One region of the Priestia sp. TGN 0903 genome, then DNA from elsewhere that is predicted to be linked to it. Evidence: riboswitches for the same ligand, from Rfam matches in the RefSeq annotation. Region 1 holds a riboswitch; each other region holds the start of a gene.
The links. Region 1 has a riboswitch for cyclic di-AMP ahead of ACRPLY_RS12805 (potassium-transporting ATPase subunit F). Riboswitches for the same ligand answer to the same signal wherever they lie in the genome.
Positions count from the first base shown of each region.

Region 1 (7,876 bases):
ATGACTGTTTTAATGCCCATTTTACGAAGTTCATCAAAGCGTTCTTTCATTCCTGGTTTTACCGTGTCTTTTAAATAAATCAAGCCATAAATTTTATCATCAGCGGCGACGGCAAGCGGCGTGCCACCAGCTCCTGCAATTTCATTTGCTTTTTGCTGTAAATCAGAGGGAACCATCCCGCCCTTTGACTCTACCCATGCCGTGACGGCGTCCACTGCCCCTTTTCGTACAGATACATTCTGTAAGTCAATGCCGCTCATTCGCGTTTCCGCTTTGAATTCAACAAACGTTCCTTCGGTTTTTCTAAGATCTTCTACTCCCATGCGATTTTGAATAAAATCAACAACTGAGCGCCCTTCTGGTGTTTCGTCATAAAGAGAAGAAACAAACGCCCATTTGTAAAGGTCACGTTCGTCTATGCCTTCTACAGTCGTTAATTGATGAGCCATTCGGTTTCCAAACGTAATGGTACCGGTTTTATCTAAAATAATTGTGTTAATGTCACCTGCTGCTTCTACTGCTTTTCCTGACATAGCAATCACGTTAAACTGCGTGACTCGGTCCATCCCAGCAATTCCAATGGCCGATAATAAGCCTCCAATTGTTGTAGGGATGAGACAGACGAGCAGTGAAATTAAAATGGCCGTGTCGAGCTTAAAGTGTAGGTAGTTTGTAAAGACAGGAAGCGTCACAACTACTAGTAAGAAAATAATCGTCAGACTTGTCAAAACCGTATTTAGCGCAATTTCATTTGGTGTTTTTTGACGCTGTGCTCCTTCAACAAGCGAAATCATTTTATCTAAAAACGATTCACCTTGCTCACACGTAATTTTAATTGTAATTTCATCACTGACAACTCTTGTACCTCCAGTTACAGAGTTAAAGTCCCCGCCTGCTTCTTTCATAACAGGTGCCGATTCACCCGTAATAGCCGATTCATCAACAGACGCCAGTCCTTTAATAATTTCTCCATCTCCAGGAATCATTTCACCTTGTGAAACGACGACGATGTCTCCTTTTTTTAGTTGCGATGCCGAAACTTGTATCATCTGCCCGTTTTGAAGCTGATTAGCTGTAATATCGCCTTTAGATTTCTTCAATGAGTTTGCCTGTGCCTTTCCTCGTCCTTCTGCTAATGCTTCTGCAAAATTAGCAAAAGCAATGGTGAAAAATAACACGAGAGATACGGCAACATTAAATCCTGTGCTTACTGTACTTTCTCCGAAAAGGTCCGGAACAACGGCTAAAAAAAGCGTAATTATAAACCCGATTTCTACTACGAACATGATAGGGTTTTTTATCATCGTTCTTGGGCTGAGCTTGATAAACGCCTGCTTTACTGATTGAATAAAAATCGATGAAGCTTGTTTATCTACAGAACCTTGAATATGACTGTTGCGATCCAATTCAATATTATTTGCAAAATTCCGTTTATTCATTATGATCCTCCGCTTTCTTGATTACAGTGTTAAATACTCAGCAACCGGCCCAAGCACAAGCACTGGGAAAAACGTAAGTGCTCCTACAATAACGGTAGTTCCAATTAAAATGCCGCTAAATAAAGACGTATCCGTTTTAAATGTTCCAGGTGTTTCGGGAACAAGCTGCTTAGATGCTAGTGAGCTCGATACCGCCAGCATTGTAATTAGTCCGAAGTAGCGTCCAATATACATAACAATTCCCGTAGAAATGTTCCAAAACGGCGTTGCGTCACCGAGTCCTTCAAAACCGGACCCATTGTTTGCTGCTGACGACGTAAATTCATACAGTGCCTGACTTAACCCGTGAAAGCCTGGATTTGATATACCTTCCATTCCTAAATGAGTGGTAAGTGCTACAGCTGTTCCTCCTAAAATTAGCAGCGGCTGCAGGATAAGCGTCACGGCGATTAGTTTCATTTCTTTTCCTTCAATTTTTTTACCTACGTATTCTGGTGTTCTTCCAACCATTAAACCTGATAAAAATACGGCGATGATGACGTACATCATGACATTCATAAATCCTGCTCCGACACCGCCAAATACGGTATTTAACATCATATTTCCAAGCGTTAACAACCCGGTAAGAGGCGTCAGGGTATCGTGCATCGCGTTCACCGCGCCTGTTTCACTTGCTGTCGTCACGATGGCGTACAGCGTTGACATACCGACACCAAACCGGACTTCTTTCCCTTCCATATAACCGCTCGCTTCATTTAGATGAAAAGCATCAAGTCTAGGGTTACCGCCCCACTCTGTTACAAACGCTGTGCTTAAGATAACGATAAACAGCATACTCATCGATACAAACAAGATGCGACCTTGTTTACGCTGTCCGATCATTTTTCCGTATGTGAAAGGAAGTGCGGTTGGTAATAAAAGCATAAGGACAATCTGTAACACATTGCTCCACGCATTGGGATTTTCAAATGGATGGGCTGAGTTGACACCAAAAAATCCCCCTCCGTTGTTGCCTAGCTCTTTGATTGAAAGAAAAGAAGCAACTGGTCCCCTTGCAATTTGCTGTGTTGCCCCTTCTAATGTATGGGCAGTCACCGTTCCGCTTAACGTTTGAGGGACACCTAAAAACGTAAATAAAATACCTGTTATAAAAGCAATAGGAAGTAAAATACGCGTAATTGATTTTACAAAATCAACAAAAAAGTTTCCCATTTCTTTCCCTGCTAGCCCGCGAATAAAAGCGATTGCTACTGCAAGTGCTGTTGCTGGTGCAGCAAACATCATAAATACAATGGCGGCCATCTGTGAGAAATAGGACAAACCTGACTCACCGCTGTAGTGCTGCAAGTTCGTATTTGTCATAAAACTAATGGCTGTGTTAAAAGCAAGGGCCGGATCCATTCCTTTTATGTGGCTTGGGTTTAGCGGCAGTACCCCTTGGAATCGGAAGATAAGGTACACCACAAAAATCATAAACGTATTCGCCAACACGAGAGCCAATGCATATTGCTTCCACGTTTGATTAAGCCCTTTAATTCCTGCTGCTTTAAACATCACTGTTTCTATCTTTCCTATCAAGCTAGTGTTTTTATCGTTTGAAAATACATTCGCTATATAAATACCTACGGGCTTTGCAATAAGCGCTACAAAAATAAGCAGCAGCGCAACTGATAGTAGAAAAATCCCCACGTTTTATTCCTCCGCTTATTAAAATTGTTCTGGATTTAACAGTACATATACTAAATAAATTAAAACGGTAATTGAAATACCTAACAAAATGAACGACATGTTCACTTCTCCTCTCTGTCGTCTACTACATGAGACGACCAGCGAATAATTCCGTACATAGCAGTCGCTAATAAGGCAAGCGTTCCAAGCATCATCATATCCAAGTTGCTTCCTCCTAACTGTTTCCTGACAAAAATGATAGCTTCTAAGTTTAGTGACGGTTTCTTTTCATAAAGCATCAGGTCCAAAAAAGCTAACCGCGAGACGTGATGCTATTTTTTTCCACTAAAAAACCGCAGAAGAGAGTTCTCTTCCGCGGTTTAATGCACGACAAATAAGCCGTGATTGACACGAATTTTTTACTCCCAAAACGCTTACGGAGTTAGCTGTCGGATTCGGGTTATGGAAGTAACCCTACTCAGTTAAGAGATTCACCCCTAGTACATACGTACAAAATATTGGGTCCCCCGCTCATAATTGATTAAGCGTATATTTGTTATTTAATTTTTAGACTTAATGATGACTTTTACTGCTGCGTTTAAAACTTTGATTAGCCAACGTAGACAAATAGCGGTTTGCTAGATCAAAAGATTGCTGGTCGCACATTGCCCGATATTCAATCATTTGAATCATTTGCTTAGATAAATGCATCTGGACGCTCCTTTCACCTATATTTTGAAAGGAGCGTACTATCCGCTGTTATAGAAAACGACCACGATTACACCATCCTCTCTCTTAACGCTTACGAAGTTAGCTGACGGGTTCGGGTCAAGAAAGTAACCCTACTCAGTTAAGAGATTCACCCCTAATAATTGGGTCCTCCGCTCTTTCCCTCTCTTTCAGGAAAGACTCAGCGTTTCACTGTGGAACGTTTCATGAGAGTAATCTTACTCCTGTTAAAATTTACTGTCAACAACATTTTTTGAAATTTTAAAAGCTTTATTTTTCTATATTTATTCATTATTTTAAAATAATAATTTCAGAAGAAAAAAAGCGTTCTTATCGAGGAGATAAGAACGCTTTTTTTAGCTCATTTTCTCAATTTCATTTACAAGAATTGAAATAGCATCCGTTTTTGTTGCTTCACGCATTGTACGCTTCATTGTACTTGCCTGCTGCTGAAGCTCACTTACTTCACGTAAAAACAATTCTTTTGTTAACTGTTCTTCTTCTACAACCATACAGTAGCCTTTTTTCTTAAAAGATTGTGCATTTAAAATTTGATCTCCGCGACTCTGTGCTTTTGATAAAGGAATAATCATCATCGGTTTATGAAGAGCTAAAAACTCAAAAATGGCATTGGATCCACCGCGTGTAATCACATAATCAGTTGCCGCTAGAACATCAGGAAGCTGTTCGTTTACGTATTCTAACTGACGGTATCCTGACTCTTTTTCAAGGCTTGTATCAATATTGCCTTTTCCGCAAAGGTGTACAACTTGGAATTTCTTTTGCAGTTCAGGCAAAGACTCTCGAACGATTTCATTAATACGGCGTGCTCCTAAACTTCCGCCCATAATCGTTAAAATGGGGCGCTTATCATAAAAGCGTAGCCAGCTTTCCCCGTTCGCTGCGCTTCCGCTAAATAGCTCTTTTCGAATAGGTGAACCAACAACCTGCACTTTTTCTTTTGGAAAGTAGTTTGCGGCTTCATCAAAAGAAGTAAAAATTTTAGTGGCAAATTTCTGCGCAATTTTATTTGCCAGTCCCGGTGTTAAATCACTTTCATGAATGAACACGGGAATGTTTAAAGATTTAGCAGCCATTACCACAGGAACTGTGACGAAACCGCCTTTTGAAAAAACAAGAGAAGGCTTTAGTTTTTTCAGCACGCGACGTGCATCGCCAACCCCTTTTGCTACTCGAAATACATCTTTTACATTTTCCATATCTACATATCGACGCAGCTTCCCGCTTGAAATCGCATGATATGGAACGTTTAATTTTGTAATTAATTCTTTCTCAATACCATTGTGAGAACCGACATAATGGATATCCCATTTTTCACTGTCTAATTCTTTCATGATGGCAATGTTTGGCGTTACGTGCCCCGCTGTTCCGCCTCCGGTAAAAACGATAACTTGCTTACTCATTTTTTCTTCCTCTCTTTGCATCACTTAATCGATCTGTTTTGACATCAATTTTTATCTAATCTTTTTAGCATGCAATCTGACATGTAAAACGATGGTTTTATTATAGCATTTTTCTTTTTACATATGTATGATAAGGCGTATAAAAGCATGCTATACTTTTCATAAGGAGTGATGATAATGAACAAATCTGTACCTGCAGTAAAAGGTGACACAGTGGATTCCGAAACGCGCTGTACGCACTATCATACGGATAAAGATATTATTGCAATAAAATTTTATTGCTGTCATACATATTATCCATGCTATCAATGTCATAACGCACATGCGGATCACGACATTAAAAGATGGCCAAAATCTATGTTTAATGAAAAAGCTATTCTTTGCGGAGTATGTAAACATGAGCTCTCAATTAATGAATACTTAACCTGTAACTCGACTTGCCCTCACTGTCGTTCTTCTTTTAATCCCGGATGCAGCCTGCATGGACACATTTATTTTGAACAAAAAAGCTGAACAAAACATCGTTCAGCTTTTAAAATAATTGCTCATCTATATTTATAATGGAAGGAAGCAGACCTGGGAACAGTTCCTCAAGTTCTTCTAAACGCAAGGAATAATAGTGCTGCGTACCTTCTATACGTAGTTTGATAATTCCAGCTTCGCGAAGTACTTTAATATGATGTGATAGCGTTGATTTTGATACATTTAATTTTTGATAATACGAACAGGTCTGCTCCTTTCTTGTCGCTAAACACTGTACAATTCGCAGCCGGTTAGGATCACTCAATGCATGTAAAATAGGCGTTAATTTAATTTCAGATTTCGGTGGTTGATAAGGTTTTCTCATGCTTAAAATATAACACAGCTTCTTTTGTGTATCAATGTTCGATAACTTTCGAACTAAATTCCTTGCACTGTTATTTAATCGGTGTTATAGTTTCATTGTTCGATGATATTCGAACTTATCTTCATTTTAATCGTAAATTGAATGAAAGATTAAAAACAAAACAAATAATATAAAGCACCATCATTATTAAAGGAGGAATCACCCATGATTCATTTACAAGCTTCAATGAAAGTTAACCCAGCAAAAAGAGAAGAATTTTTAGAAAACGTACAAGAACTAATTAAGCATTCTTTACAAGAAGAAGGAAACAGCAACTATCAACTATTTGAAGATGCTTTTACACCTAACACATTTATGATGATTGAAGAGTGGAAAAGCGAAGAAGCAATTCAAGCACACAATAAATCAGCTCATTTCCAAAGTTTTGTAGCATTTGCTCAAACTGGCGTACTTGTAGCACCTTTAGATGTAAAAACATTACAAGGCTAAAAATAACTTCTTTGAAAGGATGACGCATCATGAATGAAGCAATTCGTACAATTCAAGATCATCGTTCTATCCGTCAATATACAGACGAAGCAGTAAGCGACGAGCATTTAGATACAATTATTCAATCTGCTCAGTCAGCCGCTTCTTCTATTAACGGACAGCAAGTAACTATTATTAGCGTCCAAGATAAAGAAAAGAAGAAAAAGCTTTCAGAGCTTGCGGGCAACCAAGCGTGGATTGACCAAGCTCCTCTATTTTTAATCTTTTGTGCAGATTTTAATCGTGCTAAGATTGCAGCTGAGCTTAACGATGCGCCTCTTGGCGTAACCGATGGGCTTGAGTCAATTTTAGTGGGGGCAACCGATGCTGGAATTTCTTTAGAAGCAGCAACAGTTGCAGCAGAGTCACTCGGTTTAGGTACAGTACCAATCGGCGGAATTCGCAGAAAGCCACTAGAAGTCATTGAACTCCTAGATTTACCGGAATACGTATTCCCAGTAAGCGGTCTTGTCATTGGACATCCGGCAGATCATTCTGCGAAAAAGCCTCGATTACCACAAGCTGCTGTGCACCATCGTGAAAGCTATAATCATGACTTAAAGTCATTGATTCAAGACTATGATGCTGAAATGGCAGAGTATATGAAAAAGAGAACAAACGGTGCAGATGACCGCAACTGGTCACAAACTGTATCCGCTATTTACAAAACCATTTATTATCCAGAAGTTCGAGCGATGCTTGAAAAACAAGGATTTAAATTCGAATGATCAAAAGCTGCGATGTTCATCGCAGCTTTTTTTATCTACTTTAACAGCGTCTTGAATAGACTAAAAGTAATACTCGATAAATGAGGTGTTTGGATGGAGTTTATTTTAATTTGTAATTTTCTTTTAGGTGCAACGGCAGCGTTTTTATTGATACCGGCTTTTACAAAAAAGAACACCCTTCACGTGACTTTGCTGTCTCTCCTTTTCCTCCTTTCAATTGTTCCAACCTTTCTTCTCGCTAATCCACATATCGGCGTTTTACCTTGGGCTATTCGAGACGGTCTTCTATTGTTTTCCGCTTTCCTTTTCTTTTATCTAACCTTCACTTTAAGCAGATGGAAAACACTTTTGTTTTTTCTTCTCCTTTTACTGTCAATTGCTCCTCTTGCCTACGTCGTATATGATAACTTCACGCATACGTATATAGATGCCAATATCGGACTTGGCCTAGGCTTTTTATTGACGTGGCTCTTAACAACCTTGTACAATATTTTGGCTATTCTTCGATTTTTC
Region 1 covers NZ_JBOZGL010000003.1:350,183-358,058, reverse strand. The annotation lists gene kdpB (potassium-transporting ATPase subunit KdpB) at 1-1,439, opposite strand, end outside; gene kdpA (potassium-transporting ATPase subunit KdpA) at 1,461-3,122, opposite strand; gene ACRPLY_RS12805 (potassium-transporting ATPase subunit F) at 3,147-3,227, opposite strand; cyclic di-AMP (ydaO/yuaA leader) riboswitch at 3,525-3,665, opposite strand; gene ACRPLY_RS12800 (hypothetical protein) at 3,681-3,818, opposite strand; cyclic di-AMP (ydaO/yuaA leader) riboswitch at 3,891-4,033, opposite strand; gene ACRPLY_RS12795 (undecaprenyldiphospho-muramoylpentapeptide beta-N-acetylglucosaminyltransferase) at 4,193-5,260, opposite strand; gene ACRPLY_RS12790 (CHY zinc finger protein) at 5,438-5,773, shown strand; gene ACRPLY_RS12785 (ArsR/SmtB family transcription factor) at 5,793-6,107, opposite strand; gene ACRPLY_RS12780 (putative quinol monooxygenase) at 6,312-6,596, shown strand; gene nfsA (oxygen-insensitive NADPH nitroreductase) at 6,626-7,363, shown strand; gene ACRPLY_RS12770 (hypothetical protein) at 7,457-7,876, shown strand, end outside.

Region 2 (7,876 bases), on a different contig from region 1:
CTCCAACTTGTGACAATATCCCTCCGTCCGTTCCCCAAGGAGATGCTTCAATGATCGGCTGTTTCTGTTTCACATGATAAAAAGAGGACGAAAGAGAGGTCATAAGCGGATGCTCTAATTCAATTTCACCAGGAAGCCAGTGGGCCCCAAACCATTCCAAGTCGACAGGATGCTCAGCAAACCACTCATCACACTGAGGCAAAAGTTCAAGCCACGATTTCATTTCCGCTCTGACATTTTTCATTTTTTCATGCGGAGCAACTCCTATCCTGCCTTCTAATACTACTTGATCAGCAACTGAAGAAGGCCACGTTCCTCCTTGTATATTTCCGATATTAATGGGCACGGGAATGGGAATTTTATTATAGAGCGGGTCTGTAATTCGGCTGTTTCTCTCTTTTTCAAGACCCTCAATATGTTTAAGCACAACAGCTGCTTTTTCAATGGCACTCACGCCTTCATACCGAGTCCCTCCATGTGCTGCTACTCCATGTACGGTCACGCGAAACCACATCGAGCCTTGTTGTTTAGGAAAGATCTTCATGTTGGTTGGTTCTGGAATAATGGCACCATCTGCTTTATACCCTCTAAGCACGCAGGAAAGTGTTCCTGCCCCTCCGCTTTCCTCTTCTACTACGCTTTGAAAAATAACATCTCCTTTTAATGAAATACCTAGCTCTTTTAATGCTTGAATCGCTAAAAGTAACGACACATTTCCTCCTTTCATATCCGTTGCACCGCGCCCATATAAGTTTCCATCTTTTACAACGGCCGTATAAGGGTCTTCCTTCCACTGTGAAAGATCGCCGGGAGGCACAACATCAATATGTCCGTTTAAAATGATGGATTTTCCCCCACCTTTTCCTTTTAACACGCCTACCACATTCGGGCTATCTCGGAAACTAGAACGGTTGGAGGCAAAAGCTTCATGGGTACGAAGTGTTTTTTCGTCTGGTTCCCATATATCAATATCTAACTGCAGCTGTCGAAGGCGTTCAATGACAATTGCCTGCGCATGCTTTTCAGAACCCTGTACGCTTGCTTCTTCTACGAAACGCTTGAGTAAACGCACTGCACTTTGACGATGCTCTGTCATCCAGTTATGAATAGATTGCTGTATGTTCATGTAATGGTCCTCCTTATCGTATCGTAATCAATTGATCACTCAGGCGAACTGTCGCTTCTGTTGAACTCAAAATATCCTCTACGGTATAAGGAGACATTAACTCGGTTAGAAGAAGCGCATCTTTTTCTACTTTAAAAACCGCCCGATCCGTAATAACTAATCCCACGCAGCCCGAAGCAGTAAGAGGTAAAGAGCATGTCTTGACCAGTTTTGGTTCTCCTGTCTTGCTCGTATGATTCATTAGCACAATGACTTTTTTCGCTTTTTGAGCTAATTCCATCGCTCCTCCCATCCCAGGAACTCGCTTACCTGGCACAATCCAATTAGCTAAATCCCCTTTTTCACTCACTTCTAACGCACCAAGAATGGTCATATCGACGTATCCTTTTCGAATCATCGCGAAGGCTGTAGCACTATCACAGTATGAAGCCCCTTGAACAGTAGTTGTTGGATAGCCTGCTGCATTGCAGACATTCTCATCTTCTTCACCTAAAGGAGGCGAAGATCCTAACCCTAAAATTCCGTTTTCAGCATGAAACATCACATGAACAGCGCTTGGTACATAATTAGGAATAAGAGAAGGAATGCCAATCCCTAAGTTAACAATCATGCCGTTTTTGATTTCAGCCGCAGCACGTCTTGCAATACGATGACGAATATCTATTCCCAAACCCATTTCCAATTCACTCCTTTTGAAGGCACAATATAATCCACAAATACGCCTGACGTCATCACATTCTCTGGGTCAATGTCGCCAAGAGGAACGATTTCCTCCACTTCAGCAATAGTTATACGACCTGCCATAGCCATTAATGGATTAGTGTTTCGAGCGCTTTTATCATAGAGCAAGTTGCCGAATGGATCTGCTTTTTTTGCATATACAAAAGCCACGTCGGCTGTGAGCGGTTTTTCAACTAAAAATGTCTTGCCGTCTACTTCCACTTTTTCTTTTCCAAATTGAATAATGTCATTTTCTATTCCTACATCAATCAGTACTCCTCCAAGTCCAACTCCCCCCGCTCGAATCCGTTCAGCAAGCGTTCCTTGAGGAGAAAACTCAACTTTCAGCTTTTCTTCTGTCATCAGCGTTCCAGCCACGGGATTCGATCCAATGTGAGAAGCGATCAGTTTTTGAATTCTTCCTTGACTTACTAATTTTCCCGCACCAATATGAGGAAAGCCTGAATCATTACATATCAGTGTGAAATTTGATTTTTCGCTTTCAATAAGGCCGTCAATGAGAGAAGGCGGACTGCCTACGCCTCCAAACCCTCCTATCATCAGCGTAGCAGCATGATCCACGTATTCAATTGCTTGTTCCACAGTTGTAATCTTTTGAAATGAGTTTTCGACCTTTGTCACTTATTTCACCTCATTTCCCTGTTTTTCATTTTGTACTTCATACAATGTTTTCGAAAGCAACACGACCGCTTCATCAAGTTGGCGATGAGTAATCGTAAATGGCGGCGCAATAATAATACCGTCTCCTTCTACTCCATCTGTTCCTGCTTGTGAAGGATAAAGGAGAAGACCATTTTTATGGGCTTTACTTATTACGCGCGCCGTCATATTTTCGGAGGATGAAAAAGGCTCCTTCGTTTTTGGATTTTGTACAAGCTCAAGACCAACTAGTAAGCCTTTGCCACGAATATCACCAATGATAGGGTAAAGAAGTTGAAGCTCCTTCAATTTTTTTACTAAATAGGCTCCTTTCAGCGCTACTTGTTGAACAAGATCGTTCTTTTCAATATAGGCTAAGACAGCTAGCCCTACAGCCGCTGACAGCGGATTAGCGCTTAGCGTATGGCCGCTCATAATTAATTTGGATCCGTTCATGATAGGTTCAATCGTTTTGCTGCTAGCTAACGTAACGGCTATCGGTGTATATCCTGCTCCCACTCCTTTTCCAAGCGTCATGATGTCTGGTTTAGCTCCCCAGTGCTCATATGCAAACATCACGCCTGTACGCCCAACTCCAGTCATGACTTCATCGGCTATCCATAACACATCATATTTATCACAAATTTCTCTTATCACTTCATAATAACCGGGTGGAGGTGTAAGAGCTGCTCCGGCAGCTCCTACAATGGGCTCTGTAATAAAAGCAGCAATATGTTCAGGGCCGGTTCGTTTGATAACTGTTTCCAATTCGTGTGCACAAGCAAGATTACAGGATGGATAGGTTTGATGAAACGGACATCGATAGCAATAAGGAGGTGAAACCGAAGGATAATCTTCAAGCAAAGACGAGAAACGTTTTCGTCTTCCAACGTGCCCTGACATAGACAGCGCTCCTATTGTAATACCGTGATAGCTCATCCAGCGTGACAAAACCTTTGTTTTGGTTGGCTTTCCTTGCTCTTGAAAATGCTGAATGGCTGTTTTCATAGCCGTTTCAGTCGCTTCTGTCCCGCTGTTAACAAAAAAGCTCCACTGGAAATGATTGCTGCTTAATTCACATAGTTTCTTAGCTAAGGCTTCCGTCGGATCGCTTGTAAACTGCGACCGATATACAAACGCAACTTTCTGTGCCTGATCCGTCATCGCATCAATAATTTCTTTTACGCCGTGTCCGATACTTGCTGTAACTGCCCCTGACGAAGCATCTATGTACTTTTTTCCATCTTGGTCGTACAAATAAATTCCTTTTCCATATGAAATAACTGGGTAGTCGTCGTCGAGCAGCGGCTTTATCACATGGGTCTTATTCATTTCCGCACTCTCCTTTCAAACACATACTCTTATTAAACTGTATGCTGAAAAGAAGAGTTTCTTGCCAATAAAAAAAGCCCTAGCATATAGCTAGAGCTTTTACATTTATTAAGCCGATTGCGTTACAGATTTATCGATACGCTTTGCTTCTGACTCAGCCACAATAACGGCACACGCAGCGTCTCCCGTAATATTTACAGATGTACGAAGCATATCAAGCAAGCGATCAATCCCGATAATCAATCCGATACCTGCTACAGGCAGGCCAACCGAACTCAATACCATCGCTAGCATAATGAGACCAACTCCCGGCACGCCTGCTGTACCAATACTAGCAAGCACCGCTGTTAATACAACCGTCACAAGAGCACCCAGCGACAGGTCAACGCCGTATACTTGCGCAATAAAAATAGTCGCGACACCTTGCATAATTGCTGTTCCATCCATGTTAATGGTAGCACCTAACGGCTGAACAAAACTGCTGATGGACTCCGGGACACGAAGATTTTTTTGAGCCACATTCATTGAAATCGGAAGCGTTGCACTACTGCTTGATGTACTGAATCCAACTGTCATCGCAGGAGCAAAACCTTTAAAAAATTCAATAGGGTTACGTCTGGCCATAAGAGCGACTGACCCCCCATATGTTACAATCGAATGGATGAACAGTGCGAGCACGACTACAATCATGTAAAGCCCCATCGCTTTAATTGCCTGCCAGCCTTGACTTCCAACCGCTGTTGCAAGAAGCCCAAATGTTCCGTAAGGAGCAAACTTCATCACTAGATTTACAAGGTACATCATCAATTCATTGCCTTGCTCGAGTAAATTATAAAGCCCTTTGGTTTTACTTCCAAGCATCGTAATACCAAAACCGATAAAGATAGAGAAAACGATAAGTTGAAGCATATTCCCTTCAGCCATCGCTTGGATTGGATTGACTGGAATCATATTTAAGAATGTCTCTCCAACCGGCGGTGCTTTTTCAGCTTCAAAAGAAGCGTTTTTTGTATCAAAAGATCCAAATGTTCCTGGTTTAATAACAAACGCTAATAATAAACCAATTACAATAGCAACGGTTGTTGTCACTAGGAAGTACGAAACTGTTTTTGCCCCGATTCTTCCCAGTTTTTTAGGATCTCCTAAACCTGCTACGCCTAACGTGATAGAGAAAAACACAATTGGTACAACAAGCATTTTAATTAAGCTTAAGAAAATTTGCCCAAGCGGCGTAAACAAGTACTTGTCCAGCGGAGCAAAAGCACTTGGAGCAAAAGCATTAATCAACACTCCTACAACAGCACCAGCAATTAGCGCGATAATGATCTTTGTCGATAGCTTCATAGATTTACCTCCCATAAATAAATTATATTAGAATGATTCTAACTACTATACTTATTTTACCATGCATTGAGGGTGATAACACTCAAAATATACAATATATTAAAAATTTTCAGATTAATAGTTTAGGAATATTTTTAGCTATACAAAAAACCATGAGAATATCATGGTTTCATAGACCTGTTATTCCCTCACTGAATGCTTACGGAGTTAGCTGTCGGATTCGGGTACGTGAGTTACCCTACTTGATTCATTCAAGATTCACCCCAAGTACATTACGCACAAATATGGGTCCTCCGTTCTCTTATAAAACAAAAGAGATTAAGCAAATAATTTTCTTTAATATTTTTGCATGATAATAATTGTTACTTTAATTAAAATTCATTTTATGTATTCCTGTCAAGTTTTTATTCAAAAATAATGCATGATTTTATCGTAAAAAGTTGAGAATTGTTATATTTTAAAATATTTACACCATATTTCAATAAACCAAAAACACCTATTTAACAAGACTTACAATCTAATGAATAAAAAATTAATTCAAAAAATAGTTTATAAAGTGAACTTTCTTCTCATTAATATCATTCATAAATATGTATAATTATTCTAATATCCATGTACTTTACTGCTTCCATAAATATTTTACTTATCAAAAAAATAACTCTTTCCAACTGTTGATTTTATCCTTGTACTGCTTGATATACACTCCCTAAAATTTCACTGACTTTATTGATGCGAAGAAATCGACATTATCAATTCCCCTTATTCTACTTAATTCTGCTCAAGATAGAAGTATAGATTTCCTACTATCTTTTAAAAAAGGAGCGGGTAATTATCGTATAAAACTATCGGAGTTGGAGCGGTACAAGTTCTTTACTTTTTACTTATTCCCTCTCGTTATTTAACCCATAAAAAAAAGAGGCCGTGACGGCCTCTTTTTTTATACAGTAACAGGTTCAGAACTTGCTTTACGATTCTTTAATTTTTCAACAATGTCACGCGCTACCCACACACCACACGCACTTGCCTGCGCGAGTCCTCGCGTAATACCAGCTCCGTCTCCTCCCACGTATAAACCGGAAATTTCAGTTTCAAACTTATCGTTTAACTTCGGACGGGCGGAGTAAAATTTCGCTTCCACACCGTAAAACAGCGTATGTTCAGATGCTAACCCAGGCGTTACATGATCCAGTGCTTCTGTCATTTCAATTAAGCTTTTCATTGTATTGTATGGAAGCACTAAACCCAAATCACCAGGGACAGCTTCTTTTAACGTTGGTTCTAAAAAGCCTTCTTTAATTCGATTCGCTGTTGAACGGCGCCCCTTTAAAATATCTCCATACTTTTGAACAACTAAGCCTCCGTTTGACAGCATATTAGCTAATCTTGATACTTCGTGCGCATATTCGTTCGGCTGATCAAATGGATCCGAAAATTTATGAGAAACAAGCAGCGCAAAGTTCGTATTTTGACTTCCAAGCTTCGGATCTTTGTATGCGTGTCCATTTGCTAACATAATCCCTGAATGATTCTCTACTACCACATGCCCTGAAGGATTGCTGCAGAACGTTCTGACTCTTGTACCTACAGACGTATTGTAAATAAATTTCCCTTCGTACAAGTGCTTGTTGATTTCTTCCATAACAACGTTAGATGTTTCTACTCGAACACCGATGTCTACTTGATTGTTAATCATTTTCAAACGGCGTTTTTTTAGTAAGTCGCTCATCCACTTCGAGCCGTCTCGACCTGGTGAAACCACGACTTTATCAGCCGTAATTCTGTCACCATTCTTCAATTCAATACCGCGCACGATATGCTGACCATCTTCTTTTTCTGTTATTAAATCGGCTACTTCCGTTTTATACTGCATATCAATTTTTTCTTTTAAGTATTCATAAATGCTTTTTAAAATTTCTAAATTTTGCTCTGTTCCTAAATGACGCACTTGGGCACGCAATAGCTTTAATCCTGCTGCGTATCCGCGTTTTTCAATTTCACGAACTTTATCAGTTAACGGATCCGTAATCGTATCGGTTGCTCCGTGTTTTAAATTAATTTCATCCACGTATTTAATTAAATCTACCACCTGTGATTCAGACAGATAATCCGTCATCCAGCCTCCAAATTCACTGGTGATATTAAACTTCCCATCTGAATATGCGCCGGCTCCACCGAAACCATTTGTGATAGAACAAGCAGGCAAACAGCCAGCAAACTCTTTTCTGCCAACTGCAGGGGGACATTTTTCAATTTTTTTCTGAAGAATCGGACAATTACGTCGATAGATATCGTGTCCTTTATCGATTAATAAAATAGTTGCTTCCGGTAATTTTAACGTTAGCTCATAGCAAGTAAAAATTCCAGCGGGTCCTGCCCCTACCACAATAACATCATATTTTGAGTTCATTGTACATTCTCCCATCATCTTTTTTCTTTGGGTAAAAGATAAAAGTTATTGACCGAATTTTCTTTTTTTATTATCATTCGGTTATTTTCTAGCCATTTGATAATATATCAAAAACAAACCCTTTAGTCAACAATATACACGAACATTAAAATAAAAAAATAAAAAAACATTCGTTTTTATTTCAACCAAATAAAAACCAGCGAACGAATAGCAAGCGCTACGAAATGTTCACTGGTTCTTTAATATACGGAAGAGCAATTTCTACTTTTGTTCCTACTCCTACTTTA
Region 2 covers NZ_JBOZGL010000002.1:288,269-296,144, reverse strand. The annotation lists gene ACRPLY_RS07855 (peptidase) at 1-1,126, opposite strand, end outside; gene ACRPLY_RS07850 (3-oxoacid CoA-transferase subunit B) at 1,140-1,802, opposite strand; gene ACRPLY_RS07845 (CoA transferase subunit A) at 1,787-2,488, opposite strand; gene ACRPLY_RS07840 (aspartate aminotransferase family protein) at 2,489-3,838, opposite strand; gene ACRPLY_RS07835 (dicarboxylate/amino acid:cation symporter) at 3,947-5,182, opposite strand; cyclic di-AMP (ydaO/yuaA leader) riboswitch at 5,363-5,517, opposite strand; gene ACRPLY_RS07830 (NAD(P)/FAD-dependent oxidoreductase) at 6,120-7,589, opposite strand; gene ACRPLY_RS07825 (ATP-binding protein) at 7,807-7,876, opposite strand, start outside.
Region 2: another riboswitch for cyclic di-AMP. It lies ahead of ACRPLY_RS07835 (dicarboxylate/amino acid:cation symporter); the one in region 1 lies ahead of ACRPLY_RS12805 (potassium-transporting ATPase subunit F).

Region 3 (7,876 bases), on a different contig from region 1:
GAAACAGCAAAGCCAGAATTAACGGACGATGAGTTGCGAAAAATGCTTCGTGCAGAACTTATGCAAGCAGGCCGTTTTAATCGAGCAACTTTAAATCAAGGAGATATGTCCAGGTTCTTTCATTAATAAAGTTATCAATATTTATGCCGTTCGTATATGAGGGGTATAGATTATAAATATTATATAGAGATTTAGGGGAGGATCACACGATGGCAAAGTACACAAAAGAAGATATTTTCCGCAAAGTTCAAGAAGAGAATGTAAAGTATATTCGTCTTCAGTTCACTGACATTTTAGGAACAATTAAAAACGTTGAAATTCCAGTAAGTCAATTAGAAAAAGCGTTAGACAACAAAATGATGTTTGACGGTTCTTCTATTGAAGGGTTTGTACGTATTGAAGAATCAGATATGTACCTATTCCCGGATATTGATACATTTGTTATTTTCCCTTGGACATCTGAAAAAGGTAAAGTAGCACGTTTTATTTGTGACATCTACAATGCAGATAGAACTCCGTTTGATGGCGATCCACGTAATAACTTAAAACGTGTGTTAAAAGAGATGGAAGAGTTAGGATTTACTGATTTTAACCTTGGACCTGAGCCAGAGTTCTTCTTATTCAAATTAGACGAAAAAGGTGAACCTACATTAGAATTAAATGATAAAGGTGGCTACTTCGACTTAGCGCCAACTGACCTTGGTGAAAACTGCCGTCGTGACATCGTATTAGAGCTTGAAGAAATGGGCTTTGAAATTGAAGCATCTCACCATGAGGTAGCTCCTGGACAACACGAGATCGACTTCAAATATGCTGCTGCATTAAAAGCTTGTGATGATATCCAAACGTTCAAACTTGTTGTAAAAACAATTGCACGTAAACATGGCTTACATGCTACATTTATGCCAAAACCATTATTTGGTGTGAACGGTTCAGGTATGCACTGTAACGTTTCGTTATTCAAAGATGGCCAAAACGCATTTTATGATGAGAACGGTAATCTAGAGCTAAGTGATACTGCTCGTCAATTTATCGCAGGTATCATCAAGCACGCACACAGCTTTACAGCAGTAACAAATCCTACTGTAAACTCTTATAAGCGTCTAGTACCTGGATATGAGGCTCCTTGTTATGTTGCATGGTCTGCTCGCAACCGTAGCCCATTAATCCGTATCCCAGCTTCTCGCGGCGTAGGAACTCGTGTTGAGGTACGTAGCGTAGACCCAGCTGCTAACCCATATTTAGCAATGGCTGTTCTATTAAAAGCTGGTTTAGATGGAATCAAGAACAATCTTGAAGCTCCAAAACCTATTGATCGTAATATCTATGTAATGACAAAAGAAGAGCGTGTTGAAGAAGGTATCGTAGATTTACCTGCAACATTAGCTCAAGCTTTAGATAGCTTCCAATCAAATGAAGTTATGGTTTCTGCATTAGGTGAACACTTAGCAGAGCACTTCGTTGAAGCGAAAGAAATCGAGTGGGATATGTTCCGTACACAAGTTCATCCTTGGGAACGTGACCAATACATGAGCCAATATTAATTTTTAAAAGTCGGAGAGATCGTTTGTACGTTCTCTCCGACTTTTTTGTTTTTCACAATGAATAAATAACATTCTACATACGTAAATTGAATAATATAGCTTGTTTATAAAAAAGCTGCCTGTCGTATAATTTACAGGGAGCTTTTTTATTGTTTTGTTACATACAAGAAAGAATTTGTTTACATGAATCAAAAAGGATGAGCTTTTTGTCTCATTGAATCTATAAGTAAAAGTAGTGTATAACAGATAGTGAGATTGTTTATGTGTTCACTCTGCACTGTATTTCAGTATAACTTCAGAGAGTTTTCAGCCAATCATAGTATCGTTAGAAAATACTGTTGGAGAGGAATGTAATAAAAATGAAAGAAGGAAATTTCTTTAAAGGTTTAGTGATAGGGATATTGATAAGCATTCCAATTTGGATTATTCTCATTGTTGTAGGCGTTCTGCTTTTTAAATAGGTCCTAACGTTATAAATAATAGACCCTCCTGATCTATTTAATCAACCAGAATAGAATTTGGACCAAAAGTATGTTAGGGGGAGGGAACCGCACGATGAATTGTGCGGATTTTTTTATTGGTAGGATGAACGTAGATTTCATCTATTTAGTTGCTTCTAGCAGTTGATTGGAGGGACTCCTGCGAGAAAAGTGGAATAGGTGAGACTCCGCAGTAGCGCACGCGACGAGGAGGCTCACCACCCCCCCGCGGAAAGCGAAGCCTCGCACGGAATTCAACAGCGATGTAACAAGCCATCCATACTAGCGCATTTATCCCATTTGTTCGTTTTTAGGTTGAAGTGATTTCGTTATGTCTCAATCTCCTTTTTTAGTAATTTTTCACTAAGTAGGCTAGTATACGTAGCACTTTTTTCCCTCATGCATATGTTAACAATAAGGAGGGACAAGTAATATGAAAAAAATTTATCTTGATGCAGGACATGGTGGGGCAGATGCAGGAGCAGTTGGAGCGAATGGACTGTATGAAAAAAACTTAGTGTTAAAAATTCAACAATATTTAATAAGCTATTTAAATAGCACTTACAGTGACTTTACGATTAAAACCACCCGTACCACAGATACTTTTTTATCGTTATCTCAGCGCGCTTCTCAAGCTAATTCGTGGGGGGCAGATGCATTTATGTCTATTCACGTAAATGCCGGTGGAGGAACAGGATACGAAGATTATGTTTATAGAAGCGCTAGCAATGCTAGTAAAACGTTTCAATCGATTGTGCACGGGCAAGTACAGCCAACGCTGCTGTCGTATAATCATCCGAATCGTGGACGAAAATCGGCCAATTATGCGGTGCTTCGCTTAACAAATATGCCTGCAGTACTAACTGAAATAGCTTTTATTGATAGGAGCGCCGATGCAGCACTTCTTCAAAATGAAGCTTTTTTAAAAAGCATGGGTGAATCGTATGCAAAAGGAATTGCCGTATATTTAAATTTACCTCGTCGTGCAGTTCCAAATCCATCGCCATCTCCAACACCGACACCAAATCCATCACCTTCTGAACCAGGTGAAAAAACGTATACAATTAAGCAAGGAGATACGCTGTACAGTATTGCACAGAAGTACGGCATAACAGTACAGGAGCTTCAAGAAGCGAATACAGGGCTTTCTGATCCTTTAACACTACAGGTTGGAAAAACAATTGTTATTCCTTCAGGAACTTCACCAACACCTACTCCAACACCACCTTCTGAACAATATCCACTTCCCAATGGAATTTTAAAACAAGGCGATTCTGGAGAAGCAGTGAAACAGCTTCAAAGAGCATTAAACGCGGTTAGTTTTAAAGTAGGGTCAGTAGACGGAATATATGGAGTACAAACGAAAGATGCAGTCAGACGTTTTCAGCTTGTGTATCTTCCTTATGATGTAGATGGCATTTATGGTCCTCAAACGAAAAACAAGCTAGCAGCCGTTTTAAAAGCAAAAAGTTAAAGAAAGCAGGTCTTCTGTAAGCAGGCAGAAGGCCTTTTGTTTTCCCCTTAAAAGCGCCTTAAGTACTATTTTATCGTTTACGTAAAATAATGCTTTACAAACCATTTGTACGGGAGTATATTATCTAAGAACAAAGGATAGTTATGAAAGAAACATGTTATCGATCATACTCTTTAACCGAAAATTATATTGACCTGTTATCGCTTAATTCGTCAGAAGTGGGGGACCCAAATTTGTGCATTGTCACTTGGGGTGAATCCTTTTTTTTAAAAGGTAGGGCTACTCTCATAGCCCGAATCCGACAGCTAACCCCATAAGCGTTTTGGAGAGGAGGTTTAAGCTGTGTAAAAACGCTGAGAACCCTTAGTGTTTTTTTTGTGCGCTTTTTTAACATAAAAAGGTATTTTTTAGGGATAATATCACTTATTCATGAACTTGTAACGGAGCTTAGCAACGAACAGTGAATAGTAGCTAAGCAATCATCGGAGGGAAATTACGTGAACTATTCAGTTCTCAAGAGATTATTGATTGGAAAGCCGCTCAAAACAAAAGAGTTAGGCGATCAAAAGCTTAGTAAGCTTAAAGCGCTGGCTATTTTATCATCAGATGCCTTATCTTCAGTGGCTTATGGAACAGAACAGATTTTGATTGTCCTTGCAACAGTGGGCGTGCTTGCCTATTGGTATTCGATTCCAATTGCGATTGGGGTATTGGTGCTGCTGACGGCTTTAATTCTTTCATATCGTCAAATTATTTATGCGTATCCGCAAGGCGGAGGAGCTTATATTGTTTCGAAAACCAATTTAGGAGAAAATCCTGGACTTATCGCTGGGGGATCACTGTTAGTAGATTATATTTTAACAGTTGCCGTGAGTGTTTCAGCAGGAACCGATGCTTTAACTTCGGCTTTTCCAACGCTGCATCACTATAACGTAGTAATTGCGTGTTTGCTGGTGATTTTTATTACGGTTTTAAATTTACGAGGTGTAACAGAATCCGCTTCTGTCTTAGCTTATCCGGTTTATTTATTTGTTATTGCTCTTATTTTGTTAATAGCGGTGGGCTTCTTCAAAATAGTGACAGGTCAAGTTTCACCTGAGCTTCATACATCTCTCGGTACCGTGGTGCCAGGTATTAGTTTGTTTTTATTATTAAAAGCTTTTTCATCAGGCTGTTCGGCATTGACTGGTGTAGAAGCTATTTCAAATGCAGTGCCTAACTTTAAAGATCCAGGTGCAAAAAATGCTGTTCATACATTAATGCTGATGGGCGGTATTTTAGCCGTTTTATTTTCTGGCATCACGTTTTTAGCTTATTGGCTTGGCATTTCTCCAAAAGCAGATGAAACGGTTGTATCACAAATTGCATCGAGTGTATTTGGACGAAATGGATTTTATTATTTTATTCAAGGTACCACAGCTCTGATTTTAGTGCTAGCGGCGAATACAGGTTTTTCAGCTTTCCCTTTGCTTGCCGTAAACTTATCGTCTGATAAATACATGCCAAGAATGTTTCAAATTCGCGGCGATCGACTAGGCTATTCAAATGGAATTGTGACCCTTGGAATTGCTTCTATTGTCTTACTTGTCGCCTTTAAAGGAGCGACGGAACAATTAATTCCTCTTTATGCAGTTGGAGTGTTCATTCCATTTACGCTTTCTCAAACAGGCATGATTGTCAAATGGCTTAGAGAAAAGCCGGCCGGCTGGCAAGGAAAGCTAACCATTAACTTAATTGGTGCCCTCATTACCTTAACGGTGCTAATCATTTTGTTTACAACGAAGTTTTCACAAGTATGGTCCGTGCTCGTTTTCTTACCGGTTATCGTTTATATTTTTCATCGCATTCATACGCATTATGAAGCGGTAGGAGAGCAGCTTCGTATTAAGCAAGGAGAAAAGATTGGAAAGCTTGAAGGAAGTGTGGTCATTGTTCCTGTAGCAGGAATGACAAAGGTAGTGGAAAATTCATTGAACTATGCAAGAACGATTGGTGATACCGTTATTGCGGTGCACGTTGCTTTTGACCGAGAAAGCGAAAAGAGAATGGAAGAGAAGTGGGAAAAGTGGCAGCCTGATATTCGTATTGTTACGTTTCATTCTCAATACCGCAGTCTTGTGCGTCCGCTGTTTCGATTCATCGATATGGCTGAAGAAAAAGCCCGTGAAAATAATATGGCTATTACGGTTGTTATTCCGCAGTTCATCACGAAAAAAAGCTGGCAAAACATCCTTCATAATCAGTCCAGTCTGCTGTTAAAAGCACATTTGCTTTACCGTAAAAACGTAATCGTTACAACGGTACCTTATCGTTTTAAAAAATAATGAAACATGACTAAAAACCTCCAACTTATATGTTGGAGGTTTTTAATTTTTAAATTCACATACACTAACCATAATTGAATCTCATCAAAGGCACAAACGGAGGGATTGCATGAGTGAATTAATTAAGTTATTGCGAAAAGGAAATAAATCGGCCATGATGGCCGCTATAGTTAATACCATTATATCCATTATTAAAGGGATTGCTTTTGCTTTAACGGGAAATGTAGCGATGTTTGCTGAAACGATGCACAGCTTAGGGGACGCAGCAAATCAGTTCTTTGTTTTTATAGGTTCAGCATTAAGCAAAAAAGCTCCGACCAAACGATTTCCAAACGGATTTGGACGATTGGTTAATCTCGTTTTATTAGGGGCGGTTCTTGTAGTAGGAATTATGGCATTTGAAACGATTAAAGAAGGGTATCATCATATTCTTCATCCGACGAAGTCTTCAGGCTTTATTTTAAATATTGCAGTACTTGGCATCTCGGTATTACTTGAGATGTTTGTCCTCTTTAAGGCAATGAAAGAAATTTTGCACGATGTCGGAATGAATACTGCAGAGGTCAATGTTTTTACGCAAAGCTTTGTTCATCTAAAGAAAGCAAAGCCAGCAACTAAGCTTGTTTTTATGGAAGATCTGGTAGCTACTGGAGGAGGCGTATTGGCTTTAATCGCCGTTTTTATTTCGCGGTTTACGCCTTTTCATCAAGCTGAAGGAATTGCTTCTATGCTAATTGGTCTTATGATGTTTTTTGTAGTAGGACGAGTATTTTTAGATAACGCTGCCGGAGCGCTTGGTGAAGCAGATAAAGAAATGGAAATGAAAATTGGCGCCATTGTTATGCAAGATGTACAAGTGCGTGATATTCAAACGTTAATGGTGATGAAAGAAGGAGAAGAGCTTCACGTTGAATTAAAAGTAGAAATTGATCCTTCTTTAACAGTAGCAGAAGCGGATGATATTAAAGATCGTCTCGAAAATCGTATTTTACAGGAAAAAGGAATAACGGATGTCATTATTGAATTTGATGAAGATGATGGAATTCCTGACTGGGTGACAAGCGATTTACAGCTTCAAAAAGAATAAAAAACAAGGAAGAAAACAGTTGTTTTCTTCCTTGTTTTTTTAGCTATATACTTTTTCACGCACGTTTTGAGAATCTGTTGAAGCCGCAGAAAAGTTAATAGTTTCACGTACAACGTAAATAGGTCTATTTTTACTTTCATCGTAAATTCTTGCGATGTATTGTCCCACTAGACCTAAACCAAGTAGCTGAATACCGCTAAAGAAAGTGATAGCTACCATAATCGAAGTCCAGCCAGGCTGAATATTTTCACCTATCAGCCAAACAACAATCGAATAACTTAAAACGAGAAGTGATACAAAAACTGATAACAAGCCAATAACCATTACTAAACGTAAAGGTTTCGTTGAAAACCCAATAATTCCATCTGAAGCAAACTTGATCATCTTTTTTAAAGGATATTTTGTTTCACCAGCAAAACGCTCATCGCGCTCATATTCTACATATGTTTGCCTGAAGCCGACCCAAGACATCATTCCTCTTACGAAACGATTGCGTTCAGTCATTTTTTTGAATACGTCCGCAACTTTTCGGTCGATAATACGAAAATCTCCCGTGTCTTTTGGGATTTCAATATCGGACATATAATTTAAAAAGCGATAAAAATACTTAGCCGTTGTCAATTTAAAAAAGGTCTCTCCGCTTCGCTTCTTGCGCTTTGCGTATACAATTTCATAGCCTTGCTGCCATTTAGCAATTAATTCAGGAATCATTTCAGGCGGATCCTGTAAGTCAGCATCAATAATTACGATAGCATCACCTTGAGCATAGTCAATACCTGCTGTGACGGCAGTTTGGTGCCCGAAATTACGGGCAAAATCAATAATTTTTACGTTAGAATCCATAGCTGCTACGTCCTTTAAGATTTCAATTGTTCGGTCTGTACTGCCGTCATTGACGAAAATGAATTCATAGTTAATGTGATTTTCATGCATGACGGAAAGCAAGCGATTATAGCATTCATTAGCTA
Region 3 covers NZ_JBOZGL010000002.1:230,714-238,589, forward strand. The annotation lists gene ACRPLY_RS07545 (MerR family transcriptional regulator) at 1-126, shown strand, start outside; gene glnA (type I glutamate--ammonia ligase) at 210-1,544, shown strand; gene ACRPLY_RS07555 (N-acetylmuramoyl-L-alanine amidase) at 2,457-3,497, shown strand; cyclic di-AMP (ydaO/yuaA leader) riboswitch at 3,689-3,832, shown strand; gene ACRPLY_RS07560 (APC family permease) at 3,995-5,821, shown strand; gene ACRPLY_RS07565 (cation diffusion facilitator family transporter) at 5,931-6,908, shown strand; gene ACRPLY_RS07570 (glycosyltransferase family 2 protein) at 6,948-7,876, opposite strand, start outside.
Region 3: another riboswitch for cyclic di-AMP. It lies ahead of ACRPLY_RS07560 (APC family permease); the one in region 1 lies ahead of ACRPLY_RS12805 (potassium-transporting ATPase subunit F).

Region 4 (7,876 bases), on a different contig from region 1:
TTCTTTAATTGGTTTTGGCTGTTTGGATACATATTTAATTGCGTCTACTCCTAATACCGTGCCTTGGCGCGTATTATCAGCACCTCCGTACATTTTCCCCGTTTCATAGTCATAGATAACCGCTTGGACATTTCCAATATGCTCTGGCTTTTCTTCAAACGCATGTCCTTTAGCCATCATTTCAAGGAGTGTATCTTGGCTAAAACCAGGTTCCCATCTTACGGTTGGATAGCCGCTTGAATAAATACGAGGCGTTAAAATCGCTTTTTGAATCGGCATCTTATGGTCAATAACATTCATAATCGTTTCTGCTACAGACGCAATAATGGTTGGGCCTCCCGGTGAACCAATTGCCATGAACGGCTTTCCGTCTTTTAACAGCATCGTTGGAGACATGCTGCTTCGAGGGCGTTTTTTAGGCTCAACCTGGTTCACGCCTCCCGGAGTGGCATCAAAATCCGTCATTTCATTGTTGAGCATAAATCCGTAGTCAGGAACCATAATTCCTGAACCAAAAACTTGTTCAATGGTAGTCGTGTAAGAAACCATGTTTCCCCATTTGTCTACAACAGAGAAATGAGTCGTTTGGCCGATTGGATTTTCTTCCGTTACCGTTGCTTTATTTGGATTTTCTTTTCCTTCATATTTCCAAGGGTCTCCTTCTTTAACATTAGGCGTTGCTTTATTTGGATTAATTAATTTACGACGTTCTTTAATATAATCTTCATCTAACAGGCCTTTTTTCGGCACTTCGTAAAAGTCTTCATCTGCCATATACGCCGCGCGGTCCGCAAAAGCTAAGTGCATCGCTTCCGTTAAATGCTGCAAATACTGTGGCGTATTGGAACCCATTTTTTCTACATCATAACCTTCCATTAGCTTTAAAATTTGCTGCACGGTTAATCCGCCGGAGCTAGGAGGAGCCGCACTAACCACATCGTAGCCTCGATAAGTTGTTTTTACCGGCTCGCGTTCTTTTACAACATAATTTTTTAAATCATCCATGGTCATGCTTCCATCGCGTTTTTGAACTTCTTTAACAAGCGCTTTTCCAATTTCTCCTTTATAAAGAGCGTCTGACCCTTCTTTTTGAATAAGCTTTAATGTTTTCGCAAGATCAGGCTGAACAAGCTTATCTCCTTCTTTTAACGGCTTGCCATTCGGTACAAATACATTACCGGCCGTTTGGTATCTTTCAAGCTTGTCCGCATTTTCATCGATATACTGAGCCATCGACCAATTCACTTTAATTCCTTGTTCCGCTTGAGTAATCGCAGGTTTAATAACATCTGATAAGTCCATGGTTCCATAATCTTCAAGGGCTGTTTCTACTCCTTTTAACGTACCAGGAACTCCAACTGCTTTTCCTGTTATGTGACGTTTACTGAAAGGAATGACTTTTCCTTTTGAATCTAAAAACAGCTTAGGCGTGACATCAGCCGGTGCCATTTCACGGCTGTCTAGCATCGTAATTTTATCTTTCTTTTTTTCATAAATCATCATAAAACCGCCGCCGCCGATACCAGACATCATCGGTTCCACAACGTTTAGAGATAGTTGAATGGCCGCTGCCGCATCTACAGCGTTTCCGCCTTCAGCTAACACTTTCCTCCCCGCTTCAGCAGCCAGCGGGTGAGATGCCGCTACAATTCCTTGTGTAGCACCCCGTTTCATTGAATGGTCGACACCCGGAACTTCAGCAGCAGCTGGTGTGACAACTAAACATAAACTAAATAACGTAATAGCCAACATCTTCATAACCTTCATCTGGGTCTCCTCCTTCAAATACATTATTTCACATCGCCTGAGACGATGGATTTCACGAAGAATAAATTGGTTTATTATGATATTTTTTACATATGCGTATAAATAAAAAGCAAAGTAAATCATACCTTTGCTTTTTTAGTTAATCGCATGTTTAACTTTTCTCTCTATTCATTTACAATTATCTATATTTTCTAACAATTTATCCATAGGCTGATAGTTTCTTACTATTTTTGGAACTATGTAGACTGAACGCTCTAATAATGTAGAAAATCTAGCAGTTAAGAAGTCGTTCGACTTACATGCACTTCTTAAATTTTTTATAAATATTCTTATTGTTATATAAAAAGCAATCCTTTATGAAAATCAGCATACGTTTTCTGAAAATCAAAAATAAAACAGGACTTTAGATTCATCGTCCTGTTTGGAGCATGTTTTCGACTTTTTTAATGTCCGCGTGCGTAGGATTGATTTCCCGAGCATAGGCGATTTGTTCTTTCGCTTTTTCCATTTCTTTTAATTGAATATAGGTTTTGGCGAGTTCGAGCGGCAGCATAATCCCTTCAAAACCAAGATCTTGCGCCTTCTGCAAATAAAACAGCGATTTTTCGTAATTCCCTCCAAACATGAGCGGAGTTTCCCGATATTTTATTCCTCGAACGAAGTGCGCCAAACTTGAAGATGGATTTAATGTTAATGCCTGATGAAGAGCCCGGTCCATTTCTAAGTTCAATACCATTTTTTCAAAGATAATTGATTCTTCGATTTGCTTTGCTAAACAAACGGCTAAGTAACAGTACAAATCAGATGCTTGAGGTTTTTTCTTCATTTCTTGTTGAATTTCGCGCTTGATCTCTTTCCACTTTCCCTCTTCTAGCTGATTCATGACGTATTGTGCATGTATTCCCACCTATTTGCCCTCCTTTTCCTCTTTATCATAAAGGATTTCTGCGCAAATGAAAAAAGTAAGTGTTCTTCATTCTTCACAAAAAACGTTACCATTAAAAAATAGGCAAATTTCTCAATCACTTAACCCAATTAGTACATAGGATATAGAGACTTTTATTAAAGGAGGTTACACATATGGGCGCAAAAGGCGGTTTTGGTTTTTCATTTATCGTTGTTTTATTTATCCTATTAGTAATCGTAGGGTGTTCTTGCTACTACTAATTTCTAGAGAGGATGAACATCATTCATCCTCTCCTATTTCAAAAAAACCATGCTTTCGCATGGCTACATACCGATTAGATGAATGAGTAGAGGAACTCATTGTTCGGCAATATTGAAGAAATTTTTGGTTTTTACTTCCGCCTAGTATGCCCTTTTTGACGGGGGCTATGCGCAAATAAAGTTAACGTTTAAAAGCGAAAGCCAGACGCACCTACAATAACAAGTAAAACAAATAACACGACGATTAACGCAAAATTTTGTTTTCCCACGTACCATCCCTCACTTCCTGTTATCTGCTTTTAGTGTATGCAACAGCTTGGCAAAATGTTTAGGACAGGGGTGCGGATTTTTCCAATGAGAAAAACCTTCAAATTTCGCCAAAAAAAGTGAATCATATTTTTGTTTCTTTCGTTATATATAGTAAGAGATTTTTTTACTATAAAAAAGGAGGGGCTTTAATGCGCCGACATTCCAAATTGCCCATTGTTCTTGTTTTTGCCTTCTTTTTATTCATCGCAACTGTTTTGTGCGTAACCTCTTATATGTCTTGAACGTATAAATAATATAAAAAAATCGCCTCATCGAAGGCGATTTTTCTATCCTAGCATTATATCTTCGTTTGGATAGCGAACGGCTTCACGCTTTTGCTTAGATAATGAAAACGCAAGCGTTAATGGCCCCACTTTTCCTAAAAACATGATAAAGATAATAATCACGCGTCCAAAGTACGAAAGTTCAGGAGTCGCTCCCATCGATAAACCTACTGTTCCAAACGCAGAAACAACTTCAAACATAATTTTTACAAACGGCAGGTTTTCCGAAATATTTAACAGGAAGATGGCCCCAAACACAAACATAATCGAAATCATCGTAATGGCTAGTGCCTTAAACACATGAAGAGGAAGAAGCCGTCTCTTTAACAGCACAATATCTTCCCTGCTTCGTAAAAATGCCCATACAGAAAAGACAATCACCACAAACGTTGTTAGTTTAATACCTCCTCCTGTTGACGCACTTCCTGCACCTATGAACATTAACATAACCATTAAAAATATAGTGGAATCATGTAGACTTCCTATATCGATACTATTAAAACCTGCTGTGCGTGTTGTTACCGCTTGAAAATAAGACGCCCACACTTTGTCTCCTAATGACAAACTTCCAAGTGTATGTGAATTGCCGTACTCTAAGAAAAAAATAAAAAGCATGGCAATCACGTTAATGGCAAACGTGCTGATAATCATAATTTTTGAATGCAGCGTTAGTTTTTTATACGATTTTTTTACCCACATATCAGCAAGAACGGTAAATCCTAACCCACCAATAATAAACAAAAAGGAAATCGTTATGTTAATAACGGGATCTCCTACATACTGAACTAAGCTGTCAGATAATAGTCCGAACCCTGCGTTATTAAAAGCTGAAATTGAATGAAACAAGCTAAAGAATAGCCCCTTAGACCATCCGAATTCCGGAACCCAGCGTATCGCTAAAAAGATAAGTGCAACAAACTCAATTAAAAATGAAAAGATAAACAGCCTTTTAACTAGCAGGACAACTCCGCCGACGCTCGTTTGATTTAATGCCTGCTGAACGAGCATACGCTCTTTAAATCCAATTTTTTTACCTAGCATCATAAAAATCAGCACGGCAAATGACATAATGCCAAGACCGCCTATTTGAATTAACAGCATAATAATCGTTTGACCGATGACGGTAAAACGCGTACCTGTATCTACGACGGCTAAGCCGGTCACTGTCATAGCGGAAGTAGATGTAAAAAGGGCGTCTACCCACCGGATTGGCTCAGTAGTAGAAAAAGGCATCATTAATAAAAGAGCACCAATAATAATTCCTCCGCCAAAAATGGAGACAAGCAGCTGCGGCGGCGTAAGCCTAACAATTTTTTTTTTCATAAGTTAAACTCCTTCTTCTTCAAAACGGTTTAAATCGCGATTATGTCCGATAACAATCAGCATATCTCCTTGTTCAATTGTTTCATGCGCCGTAGGCGAAATCACCATTTCCCCGTCTTTTCGCTGAAAACCGATAATATTACAGCCGTACTTTGCACGAATATTTAAATCAAACAGCGTTTTATTATGAAGTTTCTTAGAAGCGACAATTTCAACAATACTATAGTCTTTAGACAGTTCAATATAGTCAATAATTTTTTCTGACACCACGTGATGAGCAATCCGCTTCGCAATATCGCGCTCAGGATGAATGACTTTGTCCGCTCCTATTTTCTCCAGCACTTTTTGATGATACATATTCACCGCTTTTACCCATACTTGCTTAACGCCCATATCTTTTAAAAGCATCGTTGCAAGCACGCTTGCTTCAATATCGTCTCCAAACGAAATAAGAGCATGATCAACGTTACGAATGCCTAGCCCTTTTAAGCTAGCTTCATCAATTGCGTTCGCTTGCACGACATATGTAGCTGAGTTGCTATATTTCTTTACTACCTCCTGATTGCGGTCAATAGCGAGCACATCCACATCCAAATTAGCAAACTCTTCAACCAAACTGCCTCCAAAACGACCTAATCCCAATACAGCAAACTGTTTTTTCATAATGTATTTATTCCTTTCTTCAACTGCTGTGTGTTCTCTTAGCTTATACTTTTTCTAAAAAATTACATGTTTTTCTTAAAAAAAGCGCAAAAAAACACAGGAAGGCTCCTGTGTTTTTTCACACTCTTCCCCCTCAAAACGCTTGCGAAGTTAGCTGTCGGGTTCGGGTTTTAAGAGTAACCCTACCTTTTTAAGGATTCACCCCGGAGCACAATATGTGCGTAAATAATGGGTCCTCCGCTCCGTAATGGATTAAGCGATTTTTATTCAAATGTCTATGATCTATTTTTTAGAATAATCGATTCGATTCATGATACGTTTCACTTCACGAAAGCTATCTTACTCCTGTGGATTTTGTCTGTCAAGATATTTTTAGGGAAGACATCACTTGCGCTGCAAACTGCAAAAATCATATAAATCTAAACTGACAATCAGTTTGTGAAATTGATCAAACAAATTAATAACGGCCAAAAGCTCTAATAGCTGCGTATCACTGTAAAATTTCTTTAATTGATCCATATCAGCATCCGTCAAATCCCTTGGACGCACTCGGTATACATCTATAAATCGAAACAGCAGTCGATCTTTTTCTTCCAGCTCTTTTTCTCTTAACACTTTTTGATTAAGCGTCTTATCGCCTACATATGACATGCTCATACACGTCTCACAGCCGTTAACACCTGCTAGATAAAGCCTGATTTTTTCCTTAGTCTCTCTTTTTACTATATCACTGTTCCAAAGCTTGTCGTATAGCTCATCATACAACCTTTTTACATCTGGAATTAAATTCAGTGCTTTTTCAAAATTTGTTCCCTCTTCGTTTGTTAACAAAACTCTTGCCATTTTTTACTCACTCCTTTTTAATTATTATAGTAAGAAAAATGGAGATTTCAGATAACAAATAAAACATATTATCTGCTGTTACTAATCAAATGAAACATTAATATGAAAGAAGGTTTTCAATTGAAAATTGATGAAATTGATTTATCGATTTTGCAGGCACTGCAGCAAAACAGCCGTCTTTCCTTAAGAGAGCTAGGAAAACAAATTAACCTGTCTCCTCCTTCAGTGGCAGAGCGAGTAAGACAGCTAGAGAGCTTTGGTATTATAAAAGGATATACAATCGATATTGATTATGAAAAGCTGCAGTTGCCCGTCTCGTGTTTTATTGAAGTAACCATGAAAAACGGAGAGCACGAGCGTTTTAAAAGATTTATTTCTCAGTATCCCTATGCTTTATTCTGTGAACGCATCGCCGGACAGGCTTGCTTCATTACAAAGCTTCAGCTTCCTCACCTGCACGTACTCGAGCAATTTATTAACGAAATTACACCTTATGCCAAAACGATTTCACACATCGCCCTTTCTCACGTGGAGATGTCTTCTGCATTATTGAGTCATTTAAAAGATGAAAAGTGATTGAAACATACGTTCACCGTACTAACGAAAAGATCCGAACGATTCATCGTTCGGATCTTCTTTCCACTAAACTACTTCTGTCCTAGCCTCTTTTATTCGTCCAAAAGCATAAAAAATAACCCTCCAAAGCTGGAGGGTATAAATTTTCCGAATAATGAAAGTTTTACAACTTCATTCTATCAGGTACCGACATTTCTGTCTACTTAAAAATGTAAAAGAGCTCTCTATTAATAGAAAGCTCTTTTACCTGCTTGTTTTTTGAAAACAATCAATCTATATAAAAGGGAACTACCTAAGGTTAAAAGTCACGTGAAACCTTGGCAGTTGATCCTGGATATACCGGTTGATATGATTCAAAACAAGTTCTTTCATCATTTCTTCTTTGACTTCTGATTCCGTTTTTTTATCTTTTTGTTTTAAAATAAGAATATAATAGACTTTACCCATTTTAATGGGCTTACTACACTCTCCAATGTGCTGTTTTTTTAAAACATCTATAAAAGAGGGAGATAGATTCGAAAGCTTTAGATTATCATCATTCTCTATTTTGCTGATGGTCTGGACATCAGCATATTTTTTTTGAACGTCTTGAAGCGATGTTCCTTTTTGCAGCTCAGCCGCAACGGTCTCAGCATCATGTAAAGTTGTAAAAGTTAGCTGCGAAAAAGATACGCGCGTTACATCATTCTCAATACGTGTATAGTAAGCGTCTAGTTCATCAGACGTAATTTGTTTACGGAAATATTCTTCTAATTTAAACTGATTTATTAGCTGTTTAGTTACATCGCTAGAACGAATGTGCAAGACTTCATAGCCTTGTTTTCTTGTATCTTCGTCATATGAACGTTTGATTTGTTTCCACATATCCTCGACTTTTTTCTGTACCCTGTCACTTGTCTTTAGATGCGAAATTAAGATTTTTTGCATGACAAGCTGCCGCAACA
Region 4 covers NZ_JBOZGL010000002.1:436,767-444,642, reverse strand. The annotation lists gene ggt (gamma-glutamyltransferase) at 1-1,767, opposite strand, end outside; gene ACRPLY_RS08660 (tetratricopeptide repeat protein) at 2,177-2,674, opposite strand; gene ACRPLY_RS08655 (YjcZ family sporulation protein) at 2,848-2,934, shown strand; gene ACRPLY_RS08650 (YjcZ family sporulation protein) at 3,123-3,203, opposite strand; gene ACRPLY_RS08645 (TrkH family potassium uptake protein) at 3,531-4,850, opposite strand; gene ACRPLY_RS08640 (potassium channel family protein) at 4,854-5,513, opposite strand; cyclic di-AMP (ydaO/yuaA leader) riboswitch at 5,638-5,782, opposite strand; gene ACRPLY_RS08635 (carboxymuconolactone decarboxylase family protein) at 5,898-6,356, opposite strand; gene ACRPLY_RS08630 (Lrp/AsnC family transcriptional regulator) at 6,477-6,932, shown strand; gene ACRPLY_RS08625 (peptidyl-prolyl cis-trans isomerase) at 7,221-7,876, opposite strand, start outside.
Region 4: another riboswitch for cyclic di-AMP. It lies ahead of ACRPLY_RS08640 (potassium channel family protein); the one in region 1 lies ahead of ACRPLY_RS12805 (potassium-transporting ATPase subunit F).